2 regions of the Desemzia sp. FAM 23988 genome follow, and region 2 is predicted to be linked to the other one. Evidence: predicted binding sites of a transcription regulator. Region 2 holds the regulator's gene; the other holds the start of a gene.

Region 1 (11,454 bases), on a different contig from region 2:
AATAAGAATTACCAACTTATAGATACGACACGATGGAACCAACGGCGCTCGAAAGGGCGCTAGTATGATGATTGGCTTTCAGGTACTGCATAAGCCAAACACACATGAAAGTGCTGTGTATAAAGAAATTTTTCCATTGTACCGCAAATTAAGCCGTCAATTTTCACAAAATTTTGAGGAATTGGGCTCGTTGCAGGGGAAAATCAATTAGGAAGAAAATGTTGTAAACTAAAACAACAGCGTTGATCGTGTTTGAAACTCGATCAACGCTGTTGTTTTTTATAAGTTATTCTTTTGAACCGTCAATGTAAGCATACTTGAAGCTGCGGCTTCCAAAAGTTGGTCGGAAGATGTCTTTGACATATGGCTTTTCCAAATACGCTTCTGCAGTTTGGTAGATTGGAGCATCTACATAATGTTCGCCTAAAGCAACTTGTTCGATCTCGATCATTGTGTTCCATCGAGCCAGTTTATCATCGAATTGTTGCGTGCTTTTTTCAACCAGTTCATCAATTTCAGGGAACGAGTAGTTTCCGCGGTTGATATCTGTATCAAAGCGTTCAATAAAGTTGATAGGATCAGCGAAATCTGCCAACCAATAAGTCGTAGCTAATTCATAATTTCCAGATTTGACACTATCCAGACGCGAGTTGTCCGGCATTTGACGAATGTCGATGGTCAAACCTTCTAAGTTGGTTTGCAATTCACTTTGAAGGAATTCTGCTAATCGTTTGCTGTCTTCAGTATCCGAAGTAATCAACTCAAACGTCATTGTTTGAATGCCTAGTTCGTCTAAGCCGGCTTGCCAAGCTGCTTGAGCTTCTTCAACATTGTATTCTACAGGGTTTCCGGCATCAGTACGAAAATCAGCACCGGTTTCAGGGTTTTTGGCTAGTCCATAAGGCACGTGACCATAAATCGGTTGAGAGCCGTCTTGCAGAACATTGTTCGTGAATGCTTCGCGATTGATTGCTAGAGATATAGCTTTGCGGATATTCTCGTTTTGCAATTCTGGCACATCATGATTCATTTCAATATAATAGATCCATGCTTTGCTGTTCGTTTTAAAATTGGCATCATCCTTGTATTGAGGAACAAAATTACCGGAAATATCGATACTGTCCAGTTCTCCGGATTCAAATAAGTTGATGCCCGTTCCCACTTCTTTTACCACTTGGTTAGTGATTTCATCTAGTTTAACGGAGTCTTTATCCCAATATTCGTCATTTTTCACATATTTCCAAGAATCGCCTTCTGCAGCGCTCCAGTCTGAAAGGACGAAAGGACCATTATAGATCGTCTCATCAGCGCTCAACCCATAATTGTCTCCTTGCTCCGTCACAAACTCCCGATTTTGTGGGAAGTAACTAGGAATAGTCAATAAATCAAGGAAGTAAGGAACCGGTTGTTCTAACGTTACTTCTAATGTTTTTTCATCGATGGCTGTAACGCCTAATTCACTAACATCAGTTCCATCATTCAAAATGGATTCGGCATTCTTGATGATACCGGAGAATAGGTAGGCATATCCTGAGCCATTATTGGGATCGACCATCCGTTGCCAAGCAAACACGTAATCGTCTGCAGTGACAGGTGTTCCGCTCGACCAATTTGCATCCTCTCGTATATTGAATGTGTAGGTCAGTCCATCTTCAGATACTTCAGGAAGCTCTGCTGCATTTGCAGGAACGATCTTGCCTTCAAGATCATACGCAGTCAATCCCTCAAAAACATTGTTCATCGGAGTGAAGTTTGTTGTGGAAAGAGTGGTATCCATGGTGTCCATTTCCGATTCAGCAGCTAAATTCAAGACTTGTTCGGCATCTTGAGAAGCTGGTTGATCTTGATTGGAACCGTTGCTGCAAGCACTTAAAACAGCTAATGTGGCAAGCGATAATAAGGTTGTTAATGTGAAAGTTTTTTTCATATACTTATGGTCTCCTTCTGTAGTGTTTTCTAAGAAACGGACTTTACTCAATAGAAAATAATTATCGTTCTTCTCTTGTAAAAAAGGAAAGTTAAACGACAGAAAAGCTACATGCAAGAGAATAAGAAAACGGCTCCTATGAAAACGTCCTTGTAAGAAATAATTATAGCATAAAAAGTAAGTAAGCAGAAGGGTCTGATTCGGATAAACCAAGTCTCATGTAAGTACCATTGTCATCTCTGACATCTGTACGAAGAGCTTTTTTCTTTTTAATCAAGTTGAGTAGACAGTTTTCTTATAATTTTGAGGAATTGAGTTTGTTGAAAGAACGGATAAAAAGAGAAGAAAACATGATGAAATAGCTTCTTTAGAGTTAAATATAGGTTTGAATGAAATGTGTCAATGGTAAGCGTAATTAGAAAGTTCTACTAAAAAAATGATTTAAATTTAGAACAAAAACTATTTTTAAAGGTATAATTATATACGTTATGAAAACGTTTGTTATCAGGAGGAGTGGAGAATTATGGTAGATAAAGTAAAAAAAATAGCTCATCGAATTTTTAGTTATTTAGGAGAAATAACTAAAAAAGCATCAAAGAATATGCTAGACGAAAAGAAGGCACAATTAAAAAAGAGAATGAAAATAAGTGCAGCAGTTCTAATTGTATTTTTTATTCTCTCTTTTATCGTGACAATTGATTCTGCTAATGCACGTCAAGATGAGTTGAGTGTGCAGATTTCAGATTTACAAAAGAAAATTAATAGTAAGAATGCTTCTTACAATGTATTAGAGTCAGAAAATAACGAATTAGAAGCAAATAATAAAAAATTAAGTCTATTAAAAACGGAGTATGAAGCATATAAAGAAAAAATGACTCCCTATGAAGAACTAGAAAAATCGGAAGCAGACGCAAAAAAAGCAGAAGCAGATGCAAAAAATGCTGAGTTAAAAAAGAAAGAAGCAGAAGAAAAAGCTAAAAAAGAAGCGGAAGAAAAAGCTGCAGCAGAAGAAAAGAAAGCAAAAGCAGAAGCAGAAGCAGCGAAGAAAAAACAAGAAGAAGAAGATGAACTAGCAAGAATAGAGGCTGAAGAAGCTAAAGGATATGAAACAGGAATAACTTTTGATCAATTAGCTCGGACACCAGATGATTATTTTTATACAAAAGTGAAGTTCTCAGGTAAAGTTGTGCAAGTAATGGAAGGAGAGGGCACGACTCAAATTAGATTTGCTGTGGATGATGATTACGATAAAATTATTTATGCTGAAATTTCGTCTGATTTAACTAATAATAATCGTTTATTAGAAGATGATTATGTAACACTTTCTGGTATTTCAATGGGGCTTTTAACATATGAATCTACCATGGGAGGAGAAATAACGATTCCTTCTATTGTGGTTGATAAGATTGATAGATAAAGAGGTTCGAAAAGTACACCTCTGTTACTGAAAATGATCAGTAGCAGGGGTGTACTTTTTTTATTGGTTTACTTTTGTTAAATCCATCCGTTTACGGATCAAGTGAGCATTAAATTGACTGTCACTTGAAGAATAAAACAGGTTTACTAGTTGAGTGAGGGCAGAATGACTCGTCACTTGAGGAATAAAATGAGTTTATTAGTCAAGTGAGTGGTAAAACAGGTTTCACTTGACTAATAAAGAGTCTTTAATGTGTCATTTTGCAGTGAGAAGGAAACTAGTTGCTTTTGTTCCAACTTATTTTAGGCTAAATACCTTGCTGGTTACTTTTTTAGACGCATCGTACTAAGAAGTGCACGCCCCTAAAAGCAAAACGACTAGAGTTAGATGAGGAGCATCTAGCTCTAGTCGTTCAAGTTTTTTCGGTAAGCTGTATGCCGTGTTCCCAGCTCTTTAATCTTCAATAGTTCTTCGTTCTGTTCCGTCTAAGTCAATAATCGATTGAATAGGCTGGACGTATTCTAAAGTCCCCATGTAAGTACCGTCTTCATCTCTGACAGCTGTGTAGGTGACCATAACGAATTCGCCTCGAGCATGGAACCAGAGTGTCTCTGAATCCTTTGTACCAGTTTTGAAGTCAGCTATTAATTGTTTTACGATAGGTTGGCTTTTAGGAGGATGACAATTTTCTACTTGTCGCCCGATAGCGTTTTTAGTACGCGGAAAAAGCTTTCTGCCGGTACCGACATTAAAGTATTTCACCGTATCATTAGCATCTACAAAAGATAATTCAAGCGGAAGCAAGTTCAGCATTTTTTCCAATTCATTCGGTGTCAAATGTCCAACTTTAAAGTGAATATTGGTGTCTTTTTCACTTGTTTCGACTTCTGAATCTTCTATATCTTCAAATGTAGTCCGCTCAGGAACCCATTTAGATTCTGGACGAACAATGCAATAGCCGATTTCATCTGATTCGTCATTGATTTTGATCCAATCATCTTCATTAAAGACATCTGTAATCATAGGAATCAAAATTTCTTCTTCTTTGACAATCATTTCTTCCAACTCGTATTTTAAGGACGCGAATTCTTCTTGCAAATGATCTAGTTGATCTTGTTCAAGTGACTGTTTCACTTGTTTAAATAGAGCGCGAATTTCGTCGTCTACTCCCCACATGACTTTAGGAGGAGCTGTGATACCGTAACGCTCCATAATCGGAAACAGAGAGTTTTCCTTACGCGCATAATGATTGTCAAACTGCCAAAGAATAGACAGTTGCTTCAATAACCCGTCTTTAATCTCTGCTTCTGGTTGCAGAAGATACGCTTCCAGTAAACGACGAATGCGATCCAAACTGCTTTCGATCGCTAAATTTTCTTGTTTTAGGACATGGATGGGATGCCCAGGTTTCTTAAATTCATCTGATTGATTTTCTGGATTGTTGATGGTTCCGATAAACATAGAAGCATGGATATTGCATAATTTTTGAATATCTTCTACGACAACACCTTCCCCAAGCAATCTGCGTTCCATAACCGAGATTTCAAAGGCACTGATACCAGAAAAATGTTCTTCAAAATCTTTCTTTACCAAATCTTTGTCTTCGCCAGCATGCAATCTTAAAAGCAAATCTTTCAAAATAGATTGCCTCTGTTCTAATTCAAGGGCTCTTTTTCCTTTATGGGGATTTTCTGTCATTAGGCAATCTCCTCAACACTAAAACCATGTTCTTCCAATTGAGCAATCAAGTCAGCATGATTTAAACCGATTTGTTCCGCACCTTTATTTAAAGGCATCATTCGACCAACTGTATTCAATAAGCCGTCATTTTGTAGAGGAGTAAATCCTAGTTGGACCAAAATACCTTTTAACTCAGGGTATTGTTGAATTAATTGATAGACCGTTTCATTGAGATTGATTTTTTTCATTGTTTTCAACCTTTCAAATTAGAATGATATACTCATTCGTTACGTTATTCACAATAAGTGGTTGATTTCATTTTAAAATAAATGCTTATCATTTTCAATAAGGATAGCCGTCAGGTTTGTTAGAATATGAATTTTTTTCACAAAATAGTCATCATATAAGGGGAATTACCCATAAAGGACTGTCTCGAATCAAGACAGTCCAAAAATCATTCACTGATATGGTTTACATTTGCGAATCGGGGTGTTCTAACGGTTTTACAGCTGGCCCATCTAAGACAGCTCCGTTATAAGAAAAGCGCGAACCATGACAAGCGCAATCCCATGAACGTTCTGCATCATTCCAATCAAGGTTGCAGCCTAAGTGAGTGCAGACTGGAACGGTTTGATGCAGCTGACCTTGTTTATCTCGATAGGCGCCCACTTTCTTTCCATGTACATGAACTAGGCCGCCTTCATCTAGTAAAAGGTCTTCTAAATTTTTATCCGGACGTTTTAATTTGCCGGTAACAAAATCTTTTGCGACAGCTGAATTCTTTTTCAAGAAGGTTTGAGTATCGCTAAGTTTCAATTTTTTACGAGTAGGGTCAAAAAGAGAAGCATAACTGTTTTCTGTACCTAAAATAGAGTCTGCTAACAGTTTTCCGGCCATAGCTCCTGCAGACATGCCCCATTTATTGAATCCTGTAGCTACTAATACAGCCTCGGTTTGCTTCGTCATCTGTCCAATATAAGGGAGTTTATCTAGTGTTTGCAGATCTTGACTAGACCAAAGATGAAGAGGGCTTTGCGCAGCAAAATACTTTTTGCCAAAAGCGTCCAAATCTTGGTAATGAAAAATCGTTTTGCTGGAGCTTTTACCGGTTTGATGTCCTTCACCGCCAATCAATAAAAGAGGGATACCGTCAGCGCCTTGAACAGAACGGATCGAACGCGTCGGCTGTTCTGCGTTGATGTACATGCCTTCAGGAATTTTACTAGCAGTGCGCATCACCATCGCGTAAGAACGATGGATGGAGAGGCGCGTAAAATATAAGCCGTCTGCATCATTGATTGGGTAATGAGTGGCCAGAATAACTTTTTGACAGAGTATAAGAGAGTTGTTTTCGGTTAAAATCATAGGTGTCTTTTCTTTAATGACTTCTACAGCACGCGTGTGTTCATAAATTTGTCCGCCTAAGCGCACAATTTCTTGGACCAACACCGTTAAAAAACGAACCGGATCAAATTGAGCTTGGTCGTACATCACTAATGCTTCTTTGATAGGGAAAGGCAAGTCTGCTTTATCTTTGGTTAATGCTCCTTTAATCCCTAAAGTCTGGTAAGCTTCAGCTTCCTTTTCCAGTTTTTTTTGACCCTTATCCGTTTCTGCGTATACAAAAGCATCTTTTGTTTCATAAGCACAATCAATCTGCAGCTCTTCGATGAGTTGTTGGATAAAATGCAAACCATCAATATTTGCTTCATAATAAAGTTTAGCTTTTTCTTTGCCAAAGGTCTGAATCAAGTCATCATAAATCAAGCTATGCTGAGCGGTAATTTTTGCAGTTGTATGTCCAGTTACCCCGCTGATTAAACGATCAGCTTCAATGAGGACAACTTTCTTGCCAGACTTTGCTAACAGATATGCGCTGATAATGCCGACTATCCCAGCACCGACAATACCGATTTCAGTAGTATGATTTTCTTCTAAGGCTGGAAATTGAGGAGTAGCTTGCTGAGCTGTCCAAAAAGATTTAGGAAAAGGTAGGGAATCTTTGGTTCCTTGAGAATTCATTGAATCATCCTCCTTAATAAATAGGCATGAGTAAGAACAGAGAATGGGATATAGTAATCGGATGAAATTAAACGATGGTGTTCAAGCTGAGTGTAGCACTAGTGGGATAAAAATGTAAAAAGATATCATTTGTTATGCAAAGAAAAAACGAGTACAAATTTCACCAGAAAGGGTTTTACTTCTAAAAGTAAGTGGTATACTGTAAGCAGTAAATGAAAAACTTCTCATCTTAATGAGAAGGCAGAAAAAGGAGTAGACGGAATGGCACAAGAAGAACTGAAAAATCGTGCAGATGTGCAAGAAGAATTGACTTGGGACATCAGTGCATTATATGAAACAAAAGAAGATTTTGAAACAGCAATTGAAAAATTAAAAGCAGCAGTAGATAAATTTGTCCAAGATTATGAAGGCAAACTGACGGATACTGACACTATAGTGAAGGCTTTAAAAGAGTATGAACAGATTCAAGAAACAGCTGCATATACTAATCACTATGCATTTTTGCCGGCAACTACTGATTTAACGAATCCAGAGTATGTGCAGTTGTCTCGGTCGACAGACAACTTATTTGCAGAAATCGGAGCTAAATTAGCCTTTTTTGATTCTGAATTAAAACTGGCACCAACGAATGTGTTAGATGAAGTTGTTGCAGAAATACCTCGATTGGCTTCATTTATTCGCCATATTAAAGCAGACAAAAACATTCAATTGGATCCCGCTGTAGAAAAAGCGTTGGCTCAATTGTCGCCAACGTTAAATGCACCAAGTGAAATTTACGAACAAGCGCGATTGGCCGATATGGACTTTGGTTCTTTCACTGTAGAAGGGAAAGAGTATCCATTAAGTTTTGTGTTATACGAAGATTACTATATGTACCATGATGACACAGCTATTCGCCGTGCTGCATTTGATAAATTCTCGCAAGTATTGAGCCAATACCAAAATACTATCGCGACAACGTATTACACAGAAGTTCAAAAAGAAAAAACAATGGCTTCGATGCGCGGTTTTGATTCTGTGATTGACTATTTATTGTATGATCAAGAAGTCGACCGCGATTTATACAATCGCCAAATCGATACTATCATGAACGACTTAGCGCCTGTCATGCAAAAATACATCACTCATGTCAAAGAAGTACGCGGCTTAGATAAAATGACTTATGCCGATTTGAAAATTGATTTAGACCCCGAGTATTCTGTGGAAGTAACTGTTGAAAAGTCTAAAGAATTGATCGAAGATTCCATCAGTGTTCTAGGGGAAGACTATGTTAATCGTATCATGAAAGCTTATCCAGAACGCTGGGTAGATTTTGTGCAAAATAAAGGGAAGTCTACGGGTGGATTCTGTTCTTCACCTTACAAAAAGCACCCTTTCATTTTGATGTCTTGGACCAACCAATTATCAGATGCTTACACGTTGATTCACGAATTGGGACATGCTGGACAAGGGATGTTGTCTGCTGAAAACAATTCGATTTTAGGAGCAGATCCTTCATTGTATTTGATTGAAGCGCCATCTACTTTTAATGAATTGTTGCTGACAGAATCCTTGCAACGCAAGAGCGATGATGATCGTATGGATCGTTTTGTATTGACTAAAATGCTGACGAACACCTATTTCCACAACTTTATCACTCATTTGCTGGAAGCTGCTTACCAACGCGAAGTATACGAATTGATCGATGCAGGAAAGAGCTTTGATGCAGCCAAATTGAGTGATATCAAGCGTTCTGTATTGGAACGATTCTGGGGAGATGCAGTAGAAATCAATCCAGGAGCAGAATTGACTTGGATGCGTCAAGTCCACTATTACATGGGCTTGTATTCATACACTTACTCAGCAGGATTGACAATTGCTACTCAAGCCTTCTTGCGTGTCAAAGAAGAGGGAGAGAGTGCTGTCCAAGATTGGTTGAAATTCTTAGCATTAGGAGATCAATACACATCTGCTGAAGCTGCAGCTGTTGCCGGAGTAGATATCACTACTTCAAAACCCTTAGATGACACTATTCAATACTTGAATGAATCAGTAGATCGAATTATTGATTTGAGTTCACATTTGAATTAAAAGGATAGTTACAGGGAGTTAGAATGCTGGATGATTAAAATAAGAACAAGATGGACTCAAGAAATTTTTTTAGGGATCCAAGCGGTAACGTTTATCTTTTTAGTGATGCAAACACAGTTGGGGGATTATGGGAACATAGCCATTAGTTTAACGTTGCTTACCAGTTGTTTAGGGTTATTTATGGTTGCCTTTTCCGTTTTTAGTATTCCCGCTGAAAAGAAGAGCAAAATGATCTTACTCAGTATTTTTTGCCTCTCCTTGCTGTCGATTGGCTGGATCGTCATCTCAGCGTTTATCCAATTCATTGTAGAAAGTATGCCGTAAACAAAAAAGGAGGATTGTCTCATTTTCGAGACAGTCCTCCTTTTTTGACGAATAGTTTTGATAAAGCAACGAACTTTATCAGTAGCCTGTCTCAGGTACTCAAAAATAAGGGGTCTATTTTTGAGCAGCTGCAACAGCTGCTCGGATACCCAAAAGATAACTTTCTGCTCCAAAGCCCGAAATCTGTCCTGTTACGATATCGGAAAAGACGGATTTTTTACGGAATTCTTCGCGAGAATGAATATTGGACATATGTATTTCTACGATAGGGACAGTCAATACATCTAATGCATCACGGATAGCGTAGCTGTAATGTGTCCAAGCACCAGCGTTCAGGACCACTCCGTCAGCTCCGGTCAAAAAGGCTTCGTGTATTTTTTCCACCATTTCGCCTTCATGGTTTGTTTGGAAAGTTTCGACTTCAATACTTAACTCGTTCGCTAATTCTTGAATATTTTCATTGATTTCATCAAGGGTAGTCATGCCATACTGTTTTGGATCACGTTTCCCGAATAAATTATGGTTTACACCATGCAACATAAATAATTTTGTCATAATAGCCGCTCCTTTTAGTTAGAAGGAAAAGTTCCATGTATTAAGGACAGTTCCTATCAGATGAATCAATTGTATCGTACTTAAAGTTTCAACTCCACCAGATTCTATAGTGAAAGTTTTTTTATTTGCTGACCCTTTTTACTATACCTGTCGTAGTAATCATGATATACTTTAATTACTACGACAGATGAAGTAAATGAGGTGAGGTTTTGGTTACAAGTGATGTCATGCGGGGATTTAATAGTTTGATTATTTTGTCTATTTTGATGAAGGAGGATAATTATGGTTATCAAATCTCAAATTTGATAAAAGAGAAGACCGATGGTGAATATATGATGAAAGAAACGACGTTGTATTCTGCGTTTAATCGTCTGGAAAAGCAAGCGTTGATTCAGTCTTATTCTAAATCCGAAACAAAAGGAAAGCCGCGCACGTATTACAAAATCACCCCTCTTGGTATCGAAGAATATTTTGAAAAACTGGTGGAATGGGAAGCAGTTCAGACCATCATTCAAAGGTTTATTAAGGAGGAGAAAAAGTAATGGATACGATACAAAATTATGTAGAGTCGGTTTTTGTCAATTTGCCAAGGACTCCTGAAATGATGAGACTAAAAGAAGAAATGCTCAGCAATATGGAAGATAAATATTTTGAATTGAAAGAGTCGGGTCGGAGTGAAAATGAGGCTATTGGAACAGTTCTGGCTGACTTTGGGAATATTGATGAGATCATAGAGGAGTACGAATTGGAACAGGAAGATGAAAATAATGATGTGATTTACTTTTCGGAAGAAGAAGCAGACGCATTCTTAAATCATCGTACCAAATTTGCGATGGGAATTGCTTTAGGCGTTTTCCTATGTATCTTAGCTCCGGCTATATTGCTGCTTTTACAAGGGATATATCATTTGGTTCCCTTCCTTCAGTTTATATCTGAAGATACCATGAGCGTTCTATCTTTGATTCCTTTTTTCTTGATGATCGCCGTTGCAGTGGGGATGTTTATTGTGTTAGGAATGAAAGAAGACCAATATAAACTGGAATACCGTTCGATCACATTGGAACGATCCATTCGGAACTATTTGCAAAGAGAGAAGACGGAGTTTCAGCCTAGATTTGCCAAAGCAATTGCTTCAGGAGTCGTCTTATGTATTTTAGCTCCGGTATCCTTATTGATTGCTACTCTTTTTTTAGGAGATGAAAATGGGTTAGCGGTTGTTTTCTTGCTGAGTTTTGTAGCTGCTGGAGTGTTTCTGTTTGTTTTCTACGGCATTCAGTATGCTACCTATGAAAGGCTGCTTGCAGAAGGAGACTACACTCCTGAAAAATTAAAAGTAGAAAAAACTTCTGAAAATATTGCGGGGATCGTATTTCCCATAGCAGGTGGAATCTATGTCATATCCGGTTTTCTATTTGATGCTTGGGGAACAGCATGGATCATTTTTCCCATTGCAGGTATC
Region 2 (11,454 bases):
GTTCTACTGTAGTATCTTTCAATTCAAGACCTAGGTCTTCTGTGATTACAGTACCACCAGTTAAAATAGCAATGTCTTCTAACATCGCTTTACGACGATCCCCAAATCCAGGAGCTTTAACAGCTGCAACATTGAAGGTACCGCGTAATTTGTTCAAGACTAATGTAGGCAATGCTTCGCCATCAATATCTTCAGCAATAATCAACAACGGACGACCTTGTTGCAAGATTTGTTCCAATAATGGAAGAATATCTTGAATGTTTGAGATTTTTTTATCGGTAATCAAAATGTATGGATTTTCTAAGTTAGCTTCCATTTTATCGTTATCTGTAACCATGTATTGTGACAAGTATCCACGATCAAATTGCATACCTTCTACAACATCTAGTTCAGTTTCGATTCCTTTAGATTCTTCGATCGTGATAACACCATCGTTGCCCACTTTTTCCATAGCGTCTGCTAATAAAGCACCGATTTCTGGATCTCCTGAAGAGATAGAAGCGATTTGTGAAATGGATTCTTTTGTTTCCACTTTACGAGAAACAGCTAATAATTCCTTAACAGCTACTTTAGTGGCTAATTCAATTCCAGCTCGAATCCCTACCGGGTTTGCGCCTGCAGTAACGTTTTTCATTCCTTCGCGAACAATCGCTTGGGTTAAAACAGTGGCAGTAGTTGTACCATCACCAGCTGTATCATTGGTTCTTGAAGCTACTTCAGAAACTAATTGAGCTCCCATGTTTTCAAAGCGGTCTTCTAATTCGATTTCTTTTGCGATCGTCACTCCATCATTAGTGATTAATGGCGAACCGTAAGATTTGTCTAAAACTACATTTCTTCCTTTGGGTCCAAGTGTTACTTTAACAGTATCTGCTAATTTATCTACTCCACGTAATAATGCAGCACGTGCGTCTTCAGAAAATTTAATATCTTTAGTCATTTTCTTTCACCTCATCAGATTGATTTTTATTCGTGTACATGTCTTTATTTACGTTTAGTCTACGATTGCGATGATATCGCTCTCTTTGATCACTAAATATTCAGTACCATCATACTTCACTTCAGAACCAGCGTATTTTTCGAAAAATACTGTATTTCCAACGACAACTGAAAGCTCAGCTTTTGTTCCGTTATCGAGTATACGCCCAGCACCAACAGCAACTACTTCACCAGTTTGTGGTTTTTCTTTTGCTGTACCAGCCAAAACGATACCACTTGCTGTTGTTTCTTCTTCTTTTGTGACTTTAATGATGACACGATCTCCTAAAGGTCTTAACACGTAAATCCCTCCAATTATAGTTTTTCTTTGTTAGCACTCACTCTAAAAGAGTGCTAAATCACTTCTTCATCATATCAAACTGTAAAAATTTTGCAAGTATTTTTTACTCTTGAAAAAGAAAAAGAGTGCCCTTTTATTTAAGGAAGAAATACTTCAAGAAGAAAGCAAAAATTGCTTTAGTGGTATGAGACTTATGTTATACTGTTTATTGAACATCTTTTTTTAAAACTGTTTTACGTCCAAATGCAGTACCATTACAAAGGTGCATTGCTCACTTTATATAGTCTTGTTCTTTTTTAGTGCAACTGTAAATAATTACTTAAAGAAGGTTTTAAACACATGAAGAATTTAATTAAGTCTCCATATGCAAAAATCATTCTCATCTATATTATAGCTCAATTTTTCCCAGTGATAGTGTTGTTTTTTGTACCAGCTAAAGCTGTAGCAGACGCCAGCATTTATGGTACTATCGCCGGTTTCGTGATTGGAGCTATCCTAATGTTTATCGTTAATCATCGGTCTACATTTGATAATAGTCTAGAGAAAACGCCCAGCAATTCTAAAAAATCGATTGTTTTTTGGGGAGTAGGAGGAATGTTTTTAGCTTTTGTTGGTCAATACTTAGCTGTATTTATCGAAACATTCTTGCTCAATACACCTTTAGGGTCACAAAACACTGCAGAGCTCGTTTTCACTGTGAATAAATACCCTATTTTCTTGATTCTAGTAGCTATCTTTGGTCCTATTATGGAAGAGTTTGTATTTAGGAAAGCTATCTTTGGTTATCTTTATGACATTACTGGAGGAATCGGTGCTGCTGTGATCAGTTCATTGATATTTGCCTTTATTCACTTTGATGGTCATTACTTGCTTTATTCGATTATGGGGTTTGTTTTCTGCTATTTGTACTGGAAAACAAAATCGATTGCTGCTCCAATTATTGCTCACGCTTTAATGAATGCTACCGTTACAGTAGCTAACTTATGGCTATACTAATAGTGTTTATAGTAGAAAGGAACTTTTAACGTTCATGAAAAAAAGAGATTTTATTATTCAAATTGTTTTCAATTATGTTCTTGCAGCTATTTTTATCTGGTTTGCAATTGACTACGTTGGTGAATTTGGTTGGGGATTCTTCTCTATCATTTTTGTATTGTTTGCCACACGAGATGTGGTAAGAGCTACGAAGATTTTACAAATCTATCTCAAACTAAAAAAAGGCAACAAACCGTAAATAGGTTTGTTGCTTTTTTTAATCTAATAGCAATAAAGTATCATCACTGTCTGAGTCTGCTTTATAGTGATCGATAAAATAGATAAGAGTCTGCAATTCATTCGCTAAATCCACGTTTTGTACTCGAACTTCTTCTGGTACGGAAATACGAATCGGTGTAAAGTTCAGTATTCCTTTAACGCCAGCTTCAACGAGATTATTTGCAGCATCTTGAGCTGCTGAAGTAGGTACAGTCAGCATAACTACATCGATTTGTTGCATTTTCAACTGTTGTACCATGTCTTCCATTGGATAAACCGGTACTCCAGATTGAATCGTTCCTACAATATCCTTGTTGATATCAAAGGCAGCACTGATGCGCATGTTGTTCCCTTGATGGAAATTGTAATTTAATAAAGCATGTCCTAAGTTACCCACACCAATTAATGCCACGTTCGTTAGTCGGTCTTGTTTCAATGTTTTACTGAAAAAATGCATCAGCGTTTCAACATCGTATCCATAACCTCTTTTTCCTAGAGCTCCGAAATATGAAAAATCGCGTCGAATCGTAGCGCTATCTACTTTCACAGCTTCACTTAATTCAGTTGATGACACACGTTCTTTTCCATCTTCATGCAAATACCGTAAATATCTATAATAAATCGGTAATCTCTTTGCCGTCGCTTTGGGTATTGTATTCGTTGAACCCATCGTTCACTTCACTCACTTTCTTTTATTCAAAATTCACAATATTCGTTAACAAATTATTTGTTTCACAAATTGTCGAGTTTCACATAATAAGATTATAACATCTTCTTATTAAATTACCAGCTTTTTTAAACGGTCATTTCAATATTTTTTTTCGCTTATTTTCTTATCCATACAAAATTCACAAAGAACATTGTGAACCGGCTTTCTTTTTGTTAGTCCAGCCTTCCAGACACTCTCCCACTTAAAGACAGAATATGCTAAACTAAGTGAAAGAGCAGAGATAAGAAATGAGGACAACAAAATGATTCTATTACAAGCTCAACACGTTGCACGTTATTTTGGTGCAGATGTATTGTTTGAGAATATTTATTTAGAAGTACAAGAAAATTCACGTATTGCCCTTGTGGGACGAAACGGTGCCGGCAAATCAACTCTGTTAAAAATCATCGCAGATATTGAACCTCCGGATGCTGGACAAATTTCAAAAGGAAAACAAGTGACTATCGGCTACTTAGCACAAAATACTGGCCTTGACTCTACTCAATCCATTTGGGATGAAATGTTGGAAGTTTTCCAACATGTGATCCAATTAGAAAAGAAAATGCGTCATACCGAAGAAATGTTAGGGGATCCTTCTTTATTAGCCGATGAGGAACTCTATCATGAAACCTTAAAACAGTATGATCAAATGCAGCACGATTTTCGAGAGCAAAATGGTTATGGTTATGAAGCAGAGATCCGCTCTGTTTTACATGGTTTCCGCTTTTTTGAAGAGGATTATGCTAAATCCATCAATCAACTCTCAGGTGGCCAAAAAACGCGTTTAGCTTTAGCGAAATTATTGTTGCAAAAAAAAGACTTATTGATTTTAGATGAGCCTACCAACCATTTGGATATCGAAACATTAAACTGGTTAGAGAACTACTTGCAAACTTATACTGGTGCGTTGCTGATCGTTTCTCATGACCGTTATTTCTTAGATAAAGTAGTTAATGAAGTCTATGACTTAAGCCGTCAAAAAATGCACCATTATAAAGGAAATTATAGTAAATATTTAGACTTGAAAGCTGCACAACTTGAAAAAGAATGGAAAGAATTTGAGAAACAGCAAAAAGAAATTACCAAGTTAGAAGATTTTGTAAACCGCAACTTAGTCCGCGCTTCTACTACCAAACGTGCTCAGAGTCGTCGGAAACAATTGGAAAAAATAGACCGTTTAGATAAACCTCAAGGCGAAGAAAAATCAGCTACATTCAGCTTCCATCCTGCCAAAGAAAGCGGAAATGTCGTGATGTCATTAGAAAACGGAGCTATCGGATATGACCAAACGATTTTATCTGAACCGATCAATATGGATATCCGAAAATACGATGCTATAGCTTTAGTCGGACCAAATGGTGTGGGAAAATCCACACTGCTGAAATCCTTACTCGAAGAACTCCCTCTTATGAAAGGTGAAAAGCGATACGGAACAAATGTGGAAGTTGGCTATTACGATCAAGAACAAGCTGAATTGCATTCTTCTAAATCTGTATTGGCCGAACTTTGGGATGAACACCCTACTACTCCCGAAAAAGATATCCGATCTATTTTAGGCAGCTTTTTATTTTCCGGAGAAGATGTTGAAAAAGCCGTCACTTCTTTAAGCGGTGGAGAAAAAGCTCGTTTGGCATTAGCTAAATTGTCTATGAATCAAGACAACTTCTTAATTCTGGATGAACCTACAAATCATTTAGATATAGATAGTAAAGAAGTACTTGAAAATGCGTTGATCGATTTCGACGGCACACTGCTTTTTGTTTCTCATGACCGCTATTTCATCAATCGGATTGCGTCTAAAGTAATTGAACTGTCTGCAGAAGGAAGCACAGCTTACTTAGGCGATTATGATTACTACCTAGAAAAAAAAGCTGAGCAAGAAGAATTGAAACGACTTGCAGATGAAGAAGCACAGGGAACGGAAAACAGTTCTGGGAAAGATTCCGCTTCTACCGCCCCTTCAAAAAAACGTGAAATCAATAAAGAAAATCAAAAATTGGTTCGACAGCTGACCCGTCGAATCGAAGCCATTGAACAGGAAACTTCTGAATTGGAGCCTAGTATCGAAAATTTAGAAACTGAATTGACCAAACCAGAAGTCTATGAAGATCATTTAAAAGTCCAAGAAATCAATGATAAACTTCAACTGTTGAATGAACAGTATGAAACACTCATGGAAGAATGGGAAGAAACGACGTTAACTCTTGAAGAATTAATCTAAGAAGTCCTTTAAATAAGAAGCTCGGGTTGGCTTGGTGCCCTAATAGTTAGAGTTCTTATTATACAGCTGATTGGCTGGTTTGAGTTCGGTTGAATACCGGACTCAAACCAGCCAATCTTACTTTTTATGTTCAATCTCAATTCTTCATCAAGGCGGTTTTAACCTTGATGTTCAAACCTCTTTCTTCATCAAGACGGTTTTACTCTTGATGTTCAATCTCAATTCTTTATCAAGGCGGTTTTAACCTTGATGTTCAAGCCTCTTTCTTCATCAAGACGGTTTTACTCTTGATGTTCAATCTCAATTCTTCATCAAGGCGGTTTTACTCTTGATGTTCAATCTCAATTCTTCATCAAGGCGGTTTTAACCTTGATGTTCAAGCCTCTTTCTTCATCAAGACGGTTTTACTCTTGATGTTCAATCTCAATTCTTCATCAAGGCGGTTTTAACCTTGATGTTCAAACCTCTTTCTTCATCAAGACGATTTTACTCTTGATGTTCAATCTCAATTCTTCATCAAGACGGTTTTACTCTTGATGTTCAATCTCAATTCTTCATCAAGACGGTTTTACTCTTGATGTTCAATCTCAATTCTTCATCAAGGCGGTTTTAACCTTGATGTTCAAGCCTCTTTCTTCATCAAGACAACTTCAACCTTGATGTTCAAGCCTCTTTCTTCATCAAGACGGTTTTACTCTTGATGTTCAATCTCAATTCTTCATCAAGGCGGTTTTAACCTTGATGTTCAAGCCTCTTTCTTCATCAAGACAACTTTAACCTTGATGTTCAAACTCACTTCAAAATACACCCTTTACTCCGCCACAGAAAAAGCAACCCCCACAAAAAATTAGATTTCACTCTAACTTGGAGGTCGCTGCTTCTTTTTCTATCTAAATAGCTTTTAAAACATCTAATAAACTGGCTTTAAATTTGTCTCTATCTACTTCTTCACACACACGCACATTCGGTGTTTTGCCGGTAAAGTTTGAGACATCCACTAAATCGTAGCCTCTGGTCAGCTCACCATGTACTTCAATATCTACATAATACATATCAGAGCCTGTCATGATACTTTCATCTGCAGCTATAGCAACGAGTAATGTATCAGGGTGAGTAATCCCGTCTAACTTATGAATTTCTTGATCATAACGTATAACTGCACTATTTACATCCATGTAAAATTTAGATCCTGCTGTTCCTAGCGCTTGAATCTCCGTTTGGTCCTCTTTTTTCATTACGGAATGTTTTTTACACATATCCCAGCCCACCATAGTGATAGGAACACCAGAATGCATGACAATTCTGGCAGCTTCTGGATCTACATAGAAATTATACTCTGCTGCTGCCGTAATATTTCCTAACGTATTGTTTAAACCTCCCATAATATAAAGATGAGGGATGTCTTTAACAATTGTAGGATCTTTTTTGATGGCCATCGCAATATTGGTTAGAGGAGCAATCGCCAATAAAGAGATCTCGCCGGGGTTTGCTTTGACTGTATCAATAATGAAATCAACAGCGTGTTCTTTTTCAGGACGTTGTTCGGTTTTTTCAAAATAAGAATCGCCCATGCCATATTTCCCATGAATATCCTCAATCGTAATATGCTTCTCTACTCCAACTGCCATAATGGGTCTTTCATAGCCTTTGTATACCGGCACATGGTAGTCAGATTTTGCCATTTGAACTGTGTAAAGCGCATTTTCTACTTCTTGTTCAAAGTCGACATTCCCTCCAGCCACCGTTACTCCTTCAACTTTAAAGTAGTGCAGCGCTGTTAGAATAGCTATTGTATCGTCTCCAGCTGTATCTGTATCAATAATGACTCTTTTCATCGTTTCCTCCTGCAAATGTCTTCAAATTTGTACCCGTTCGCATGCCTTTATTCTGGCGCAGTCACTTCATCAGGATTTGTCGGTACAACAATGTCTCCATTGATAATTTGCTCTTTGAATTCTTCAACAGCTGTCCAGACCTCTTCGCTCAAATTGCCTCGTGTCATATAGATAGCCTCTTCTTTCAGTCCTAATTGAGTGATTTTACCTCCTGGGAAATTGCCTTCCATTGTATCATGCGCAACTGATTTGATAGCTGTTCCTAAACCTTTAATGGAAGACGTTAATGTTAAATTACCGCCTCCATAGTTCCCTTCTTCTGTTTGATCACGATCACTACCGATGACCCAAATTTGCTCATCCGGGTTGGCATTCATACGATCTCTTGCTTCAGAAAAGACACCATTACCAGCATCTCCTGCTCCTTGGTAAATCACATCGATTCCGTTAGAATACATTCCTGCGGCAATTTGTCTGGCTTTTGATGTATCTGCAAAAGAGCCGACATACTCTACTTGAACTTCAACACTTGGATCCGCTGCCTGAACTCCTGCTAAAAAGCCGGCTTCAAATCGATCTAAAACTTCACTTTCTTGTCCAGCTACAAATCCGATTTTCCCTGTTTCAGTTGATAGTGCAGCAGAAACTCCTGCTAGGAATGCATTTTCTTGATCTTTAAAAAGAACTGAAGCTACATTATCAAGTCCTTCTATACTATCATCGGTAATCACAAATTGCTGCTCAGGATTGCCTGCAGCAATTTCTTTAATAGAATCTTTTAATTTAAATCCAACACCAAAAATGATATCAAAGTCATTCATGATGGCTTGATTTAAGTTGGGTATGTATTCTGAATCTTCATTAGAAGCAATGTACGCATAGTTCTCACCTTCAAGACCATTTGTTTCTTCCCCCCACTCAATCATACCTTCCCATGCAGATTGGTTAAAGGAACCATCATCAACTCCACCACTGTCAGTTACCATCACAATGGAATAATCGCTCGTTTCTATAGATTCTGTGCTGCCGTTATCTGTTGCTTCTGTTTTGTTTCCACAAGCTGCAAGCATTAATCCCGAAACTAATCCGAATGACATTATTCCTGTTACTTTTCTTTTATTCACACTCTTTACCCCCAAAGTTTTTTGTTTCGTATGATCTTTCATGAACACATCTTACAACAAAAAAATAAGCAAAGATTTAAAAACTTTACATTTCTAATCGTATTATAATTTATAGTTCGTGTTTTAAACTTAAAATAAAATAAAAAGTCCTTATTATTAATATAAATACAAAAAAACCGAAAATTAGAGTAGCGGAAATTTCTAACTTTCAGTTAATTTATCTTTTATTGAGAATCAGCCTAACAATAGACCAGGTTTTGCATTCAACTCATATCCTGCAAATTGATGTTTAGTCAGTTCCACAAATCCCGCAGCCCCGATCATAGCGGCATTATCTCCACATAGAGAGAGTGGCGGAATAACCAACTCTACTTCAGGAAGTTCTTCTTTCATAGCTTTCGTAAGAGCTTCTCTCAAACCTTTATTAGCTGCTACACCGCCTGCTAAAAGAAGCTGTTTGACACGATATTCTTTAGCAGCTCGCAGAGTTTTTGTGACCAATACTTCGACCACACTAGCTTGGAAGCTAGCCGCTAAATCATTGTTATTCAATTCTTCCCCTTTTTGTTGAGCGTTATGCACTTTATTGATAAAAGCACTTTTCAGTCCGCTGAAACTAAAATCATAATTATCTTCTTTGATCATAGCTCTTGGAAAATTGTAAACGTCTTGGCCTTCATGGGCCATTTGATCGATAGCTTTCCCACCCGGATACGGCAGTCCTAGAACACGGCCGATTTTGTCATACGCTTCTCCGGCTGCGTCATCTCGGGTTTCGCCTACAATTTCGTAAGAACCGTCTTCAGCCATATAAACCAATTCAGTATGCCCACCGCTTACTACAAGCGCCATTAGTGGGAATCTCATAGTGTGCACAAATTTATTGGCATAGATGTGACCGGCCATATGATTGACAGCGATTAAAGGTAATTTGTGTGCGTAAGCAATTGCTTTGGCAGCATTTACTCCGATCAATAAAGCACCAACTAAACCAGGTCCTTCAGTGACGGCTACTCCAGCTAGATCTTCATAGGTAACGTCAGCTTCTTCCATCGCTTCTTCAATGATCTGTGTAATCTGTTCTACATGGTGCCGGCTGGCAATCTCTGGAACAACTCCTCCAAAACGCATATGACTTTTTATTTGGGAAGCTACGATATTGGATAAAACAGTATCTCCATTTTCTACAACCGATGCGCTTGTTTCATCACAACTCGATTCAATAGCAAGAATCAATTTCTTTTCCATTTTAATTTATTTCACTCTTTCTCATTTTAGACTTTAAGTTATTTAAGGGTTAGTTGCATAATCACAGCATTTTCTTTAGATTGTGCATAATAATTCTTTCGTGTACCGATATTCATAAATCCGCTTTTTTGATACAAACCGATTGCGCTTTGATTGCTTTCACGAACTTCTAGAAAGACTTGTTCAACCTTCTCAGCAGACAGTTTTTCTAGGCAACTTCGCAGCAGCCTTAAAGCTATCCCTCGTCGCTGAAAGTTCTTCGCTACTACAAAATTAGTGATTTCAGCTTCTCCTAATAGGCTGTGGTAGCCTACAAAACCGACACATTCTTTATCAGATAAGACCATTCCATAATAAGCATGAGCTGTTTTTAAATCCTCTGCAAACCCACTGACACTCCAAGGTGAGCCTGTGCTGTAATTTTCATTTGCCAGTTCGAATAACTTGTTGGGAGGGGGGATATCTGTTGGTTCAAAAGATAGATGTACATCTCCAAACCTTGATAAATCTTGATTATCTTTCAAGGCTGGCTACCTCGCTTTTTACAAGTTGTTTGCTCATTTCAAGAGCATCTTCATGATCGTTTGAATAATAGAATTTTTTGACTTTTCCTTCTGAAAATCCTAATTGGTGATACAAACGTTGTGCTTTTTCATTGGATACACGCACTTCTAAACTGAGAACTTCCATGCCTTCTGCCGCGGATATACGCTCTAATTCCTGTATCATCCATGTAGCGATTCCTTTTCGTTGAAATTCTGGAACAACTGCTACATTGGTGATATGAGCTTCTTTTTCCACTAACCAAGCACCAATAAAGGCTACTGGTTTTGAAATTTGGCGAATCACAATATACAATGCATTTGTATTTCGCTTTAATTCGTGGTGCAGTGCAGAAGCGTTCCAAGGCGTCTCTCCATTGTAACAAGCGGTCTGGATAGCCAATAAGGTTTCTACATCCCGGTCCTCCCCAATCGCTGTTTCAAACATTGCTCCATCACCCAAGATAAGATGAGACTGACTAAGCTGAACTCGATGGGAAACTTTCGTTTTAGGTATCGTTTCTGAAATAGACACTGTACTTACTCCACTGGTTAACCAATCTCTAAATTTTTTCAACATAGTTATCCTCCACTAAATCAGGATGTGCAGCACGCCAATTTTCTTCAGCTTCAGCTAATTTCAAGTAATCGGGAGTAAAAGTATGAACCTCCTCAACTTCACTAGCTAAGCTTAATATTCCCAGCACACTAGCTTTTGGTACTTGTTGTTGCGGTGATGCAATACTGACACGTCCCATTAACTGTTTTTCAAATGTTTCCAAATGTTTACTATAGTCTTCGCCTACTAAAATAAATTGGCCTTCTTTGCGGCTCAAGTATTCAGCCCATTTATCTGCTGAGATATGAGTGTTAGGCTCTGCCTCGACCAGGACACCTTTTTGATACTGATACAATCCCGTATAAATATTGCCTCTTCTGGCATCCATGACAGGAACAATATACTGATCAGTAGGATTTACATTTGCAGCGAGGACTTTCAAACTAGAAATACCTGTTAATTCTATGTTCAATGTCCAAGCTAACGTTTTTGCAGTTGTTACTCCAATTCGTAAGCCAGTATAAGAGCCTGGGCCTTTAGCCACCGCAACTCGATCGATTTCTTGTATCTCCAAACTCAGTTCTTTCATTAATGCGTCAATAGCAGGCATCAAACGTTCACTGTGGTTTCTTTTTAAATTGGTTGTTAATTCGCCAATTAATGTTTCGTTTTCCATTACTGCA

What was found. Region 2 encodes Rex, which represses fermentation and respiration genes when NADH is low (regulators of the CRP and FNR family bind a similar motif). Its sites were predicted from a motif close to TTGTGAANTANTTCACAA; they were not measured.
Region 1: a site for Rex is predicted at 5,309-5,326, ahead of ACEN4L_RS04800 (DUF1858 domain-containing protein). Genes of this name have one in related genera too.

What each region holds. Positions count from the first base shown of each region.
Region 1 is NZ_JBGQQS010000005.1:127,974-139,427, reverse strand. It holds gene ACEN4L_RS04820 (hypothetical protein) at 68-211, shown strand; gene ACEN4L_RS04815 (peptide ABC transporter substrate-binding protein) at 287-1,927, opposite strand; gene ACEN4L_RS04810 (hypothetical protein) at 2,451-3,344, shown strand; gene ACEN4L_RS04805 (DUF438 domain-containing protein) at 3,798-5,042, opposite strand; gene ACEN4L_RS04800 (DUF1858 domain-containing protein) at 5,042-5,272, opposite strand; gene ACEN4L_RS04795 (FAD-dependent oxidoreductase) at 5,496-7,046, opposite strand; gene pepF (oligoendopeptidase F) at 7,308-9,116, shown strand; gene ACEN4L_RS04785 (hypothetical protein) at 9,147-9,440, shown strand; gene aroQ (type II 3-dehydroquinate dehydratase) at 9,555-9,995, opposite strand; gene ACEN4L_RS04775 (PadR family transcriptional regulator) at 10,205-10,537, shown strand; gene ACEN4L_RS04770 (permease prefix domain 1-containing protein) at 10,537-11,454, shown strand, end outside.
Region 2 is NZ_JBGQQS010000003.1:35,064-46,517, reverse strand. It holds gene groL (chaperonin GroEL) at 1-940, opposite strand, end outside; gene groES (co-chaperone GroES) at 995-1,279, opposite strand; gene ACEN4L_RS02775 (CPBP family intramembrane glutamic endopeptidase) at 1,619-2,275, shown strand; gene ACEN4L_RS02770 (YdiK family protein) at 2,310-2,513, shown strand; gene ACEN4L_RS02765 (redox-sensing transcriptional repressor Rex) at 2,532-3,203, opposite strand; gene ACEN4L_RS02760 (ABC-F family ATP-binding cassette domain-containing protein) at 3,505-5,463, shown strand; gene ACEN4L_RS02755 (nucleoside hydrolase) at 6,354-7,298, opposite strand; gene ACEN4L_RS02750 (BMP family protein) at 7,346-8,422, opposite strand; gene tsaD (tRNA (adenosine(37)-N6)-threonylcarbamoyltransferase complex transferase subunit TsaD) at 8,657-9,670, opposite strand; gene rimI (ribosomal protein S18-alanine N-acetyltransferase) at 9,709-10,194, opposite strand; gene rimI (ribosomal protein S18-alanine N-acetyltransferase) at 10,184-10,792, opposite strand; gene tsaB (tRNA (adenosine(37)-N6)-threonylcarbamoyltransferase complex dimerization subunit type 1 TsaB) at 10,776-11,454, opposite strand, start outside.